DNA from 2 places in the Mesobacillus sp. ABV4_180 genome. Region 2 is predicted to be linked to the other one. Evidence: riboswitches for the same ligand, from Rfam matches in the RefSeq annotation. Region 2 holds a riboswitch; the other holds the start of a gene.
What was found. Region 2 has a riboswitch for preQ1 ahead of ACXAEA_RS19450 (QueT transporter family protein). Riboswitches for the same ligand answer to the same signal wherever they lie in the genome.
Positions count from the first base shown of each region.

Region 1 (2,202 bases), 1.6 Mb from region 2:
CCCTTTATGATTTTTGGATTCATTTACATTAATAAATTCAACTTTTTTCATTTCCACAAAATCAGATCCGACAAAACTGATTCTGCCTTGTAAACTTTTCACTTCATTGTCACATTCGTATCCGATCTTAACCTTACAGCCCAAATATTGCCTTAATGCAGATGCCATACGGTTTCTTAAGCCACCCAGGCGCAAGCTGAAATTTCTGCTGCAAATTTCACGGTGTGAATAATCAAATCTCCGGTCGAAGATGATTGGCATGCAAAAATCTTTGTAACTTCTGCAATAATCACCATGTGAACTGGATTCCAAATGTTCCTCATTGGATGGGGATTCAGATTCTGAATCCGTTCCACAGGAATAATTCGGGGCAAAAGGGGAATCGTGTTTATCGCACTCGGGTTCATCACATTCGTAGAAGTCAGGGTGAAACTTATCATCAAAATCGCGGTTCCTTGATAAAGAATTCTCTAGATCCATCGTTGTCCTCCTTGTCTAATAAAAATTTGAATGACTATGTTCAACCTTTCATCAAACTGTTCAATTAATATTTAAACAGACCCATTTTTAAGTAGATTGAACCTGTTGACATTTTATTCACATTTTTGGAATCCGCTTGAGCGGATGTCCTTATCTAAATAACAAAATTTGATCCACAATAACCTTTAGGAAACAGGTCTAAGAAAAGCTTCCTTTTTATAAAATGTATGATAAAATGGGTAAGTCAAAATTATATAATCCGTTTTTACGGAAGAGGTTCTAGCTACCCTCTCAAAAAAACTAAGGGAAAACAGTACCGCTGTCTTAGTGGTGCTGTTTTTTTCCGTTATAAAGGAGTCTTTCTTATGAAAAAGGAAAAAGCTGTTGTTGTTTTCAGCGGCGGGCAGGATAGCACAACGTGTTTGTTCTGGGCATTAGAGAATTTTACCGAAGTGGAAGCAGTGACCTTCGATTATAATCAGAGGCACAGCACAGAAATTGACTGTGCAAAAGAAATCGCTAAAGAGCTTGGTGTGAAGCACCATGTCCTGGATATGAGCCTGCTGAACCAATTGGCTCCAAACGCACTGACCCGAAAAGATATTGATGTAATAGATGGAGAAGACGGAGGACTGCCTTCCACATTTGTTCCAGGCCGAAATCTATTATTCTTATCTTTTGCAGGAGTTCTGGCGAGTCAGGTGAACGCAAAACACATCATAACAGGCGTTTGCGAGACAGACTTCAGCGGCTACCCTGATTGCCGGGATGTTTTCATTAAGTCTTTGAATGTTACATTGAACCTGTCGATGGACGAAAACTTTGTGGTTCATACTCCATTAATGTGGCTGAATAAAGCAGAGACGTGGAAACTTGCTGATGAGCTTGGCGCTTTTGAGTACGTCCGCACAAAAACAATGACATGCTACAACGGGATCATTGCAGACGGGTGCGGCGAATGCCCAGCCTGCAATCTAAGAAAAAAAGGGCTGGATGAGTTCCTGAAGGGGGCTGACTTATAATGTTCGGATTCCGTATTGTAGAACAGCTGCAAAAAATAGATCAGGATATTAGCAGAGAACAATTGAAATATCACTCAAAACGAGTTCTAGTAAGCAAAGAATTCACATTCGATGCATCTCATCATCTTCACGACTATGAAGGTAAATGCAAGAATCTTCACGGCCATACGTACAAAGTCATATTTGGATTGAGTGGGTTTGTTGATGCACGCGGGTTAATGATGGATTTTGGAGATATAAAGGACATTTGGAAGTCAGAAATAGAAGTACATCTGGACCATCGTTACTTGAATGAAACTTTACCGCCAATGAACACAACTGCTGAAAATATGGTGGTCTGGATTTATGAGAAAATGGCAGAGTCACTACACCAAAGGCAGGATTTATACAACGGTGCAAGGGTTGAATTCGTAAAGCTCTACGAAACTCCTACAAGCTTCGCAGAAGCAAGACGGGAGTGGATGGAGAATGAGTAAGATTCCTGTGATGGAAATATTCGGTCCGACAATCCAGGGTGAGGGAATGGTCATCGGCCAGAAAACGATGTTCGTCAGGACTGCAGGATGTGATTATTCATGTGCATGGTGTGATTCATCTTTTACATGGGATGGATCTGGCAAAGAATTAGTCAGACAAATGGAAGCAGAGGAAATTTGGTCAGAATTGAAAGCAATCGGTGGTGATGGTTTTTCTTTTGTCA
Region 1 is NZ_JBSWTJ010000001.1:2,205,808-2,208,009, forward strand. It holds gene ACXAEA_RS11270 (hypothetical protein) at 1-480, opposite strand, end outside; PreQ1 riboswitch class I at 748-790, shown strand; gene queC (7-cyano-7-deazaguanine synthase QueC) at 846-1,502, shown strand; gene queD (6-carboxytetrahydropterin synthase QueD) at 1,502-1,978, shown strand; gene queE (7-carboxy-7-deazaguanine synthase QueE) at 1,971-2,202, shown strand, end outside.
Region 1: it holds a riboswitch for preQ1, as region 2 does, so the genes downstream of both, queC (7-cyano-7-deazaguanine synthase QueC) here and ACXAEA_RS19450 (QueT transporter family protein) in region 2, are expected to answer to the same signal.

Region 2 (2,202 bases):
TCTACCTCTTTATCCCCTTTATTTTTCCAATAATCCCAATGTCCATCATTCAAAAATGTGCCGACATTTGAACCAATTAATTCGATTGCTTCAAAGCCATGAGCAGCCATTAATGGGGAGATGTCCTCAATATTAATATAGTAAGCACCTGTGAATCTGCCTTCATCTGAATGGTTGAAACATCCTGTCTTTGAAAATTGTAAAATAGATTCCATATTATCATTAGGCTTCCAATTTCCAGGCGCCATCAGCGATGCAAATATATGCTTGACCCTTGGCATGAAGGCGACAAACACCACACCCTCTTTCTTGGTCACCCTGTATAATTCCTTTAGAGCTTTTGCACGATCTTTCTCTTCCTGTAAGTGATACATAGGTCCAAGCATTAATGATGCATCAAAATGACCATCAGGGAACATATTTAAATCTCTTGCATCAGCCGCATGAAATCCTTTAAATTGACCTATTACATCAAGTTCATTCGCTTTTATTCTTGCCACTTCAACCAGCTTGGGAGTCAGATCTGTAAGAGTCACTTCGTACCCTTCTCTGGCAAGTTCCATTGAGTACTTTCCTGGCCCTGCCCCATTATCAAGTACATGGCCTGTATCAGGCAGGTATTTTTTTATATAATGCCAGTTTACCTGGAATTCGATTGGCTCTCTGTCCAGCCGGCCCCATTCATCGAACCGATTATAATATTCAATCACGTTTTGCACATGCTCACCTACATTTCTATGTAATTTTACAATTTATTCTATATTAAGTTGCTTAATTCCTTTTTCTGATTTCTTTCATCATCTTAAAATTTACAAATTCGCAACTTTCGACTATCTTAATCTGCTTCTCTGTCACCTGATACCCCTTCGACTCGAAAAACGGCCTTGCTGTAATGCTGGCTTCGGTTGTCAGGTCCTCTTTCGCGATACTTTCCAATGCTTTTAGAATTACAGTTGCAACCCCCAGTCTCTGAAAATCCTTATGAACATAAAGAAGATCAATCTCTCCGGAATCAGTAATATTGCCGAAACCGACAATTGTACCGTTTAGTTCAGCAACATAAGCATCACTTTTATGAAGACGCTCTCCCAATATTTCTATATTGGTAAAACTATTTGCCCACACCATGCACTGTTCCTTGGTATAATCTTTCATGTTCACAGAAAGTATGGTTTCTTTAAATAACTTAAATATTTCAAGCAAATCGTCACCTTGGTACCGCCTTACTTCCATATATAATCTCCTCACTATTATTCTCAAATATTGTTATTGTGATAAGGTCTTTTATCCTATATAATATGAAATTGGCTTTTCAAATTAAACGTGGTTCGTAACCATCCCACGATAAAAAACTAGGAGAGATGAAAGATGAATACTAGAACGATTGTCCGGAATGGGATTCTGGCTGCTCTATATATAGCTGTTTCTGCAGTCATCCAGCCATTTGGCTTCACCAATGTACAATTCCGTGTATCAGAAATGTTCAACCATCTGATTGTTTTCAATAAGAAATATTTCTTTGGAATTGTTTTGGGTGTGTTTTTGACAAACCTGCTCTTTTCGCCAATGGTCGCATATGATCTTGTCTTTGGAGTTGGCCAGTCAGTGATTTCATTGCTAATCACGATTTTTACAGCGAAATATATTAAGAATATCGTTGGACGCATGATTGTGAATACACTAGTCTTCACGTTCACGATGTTCCTGATTGCAATTGAACTGAACCTCGCATTCCAATTGCCATTCTGGTTTACATGGCTGACAACAGCTGCTGGAGAATTAACGGTTATGGCAGTAGGCATTCCAGTCATGCTTGCGATCCACAAGCGCCTAAACCTCGAAAAATTAGTTTAAGTATAGAAGAAACGCATGGATTTATTATCCATGCGTTTTGTTATTCATTTAACCTTAAGCCCATTTGAAAAATCCAGAAGAAACTCAATATCTTCCGGGAAAGCAAAATCAGTTTCGCCCATATCCTTCACCTTTTTCCAGGCAATTTCATGGATCAGCCCGTCAGGATCCTGAATCCGTGGCTCTCCTCCAGTTACCTGTATTTCAAAATACCTTACCTTCACATTTATACCAAAAGTAACCCCTGTTTTTTCAAAGAGCGAGCGAACGATTTCAACTTTATATCCGGTTTCTTCAAAAACTTCCCTGATGCAGCATTGTTCAAAAGTTTCGCCTATCTCTTTTCCA
Region 2 is NZ_JBSWTJ010000001.1:3,804,889-3,807,090, forward strand. It holds gene ACXAEA_RS19440 (class I SAM-dependent methyltransferase) at 1-719, opposite strand, end outside; gene ACXAEA_RS19445 (GNAT family N-acetyltransferase) at 772-1,233, opposite strand; PreQ1 riboswitch class I at 1,318-1,362, shown strand; gene ACXAEA_RS19450 (QueT transporter family protein) at 1,369-1,854, shown strand; gene ACXAEA_RS19455 (NUDIX hydrolase) at 1,899-2,202, opposite strand, start outside.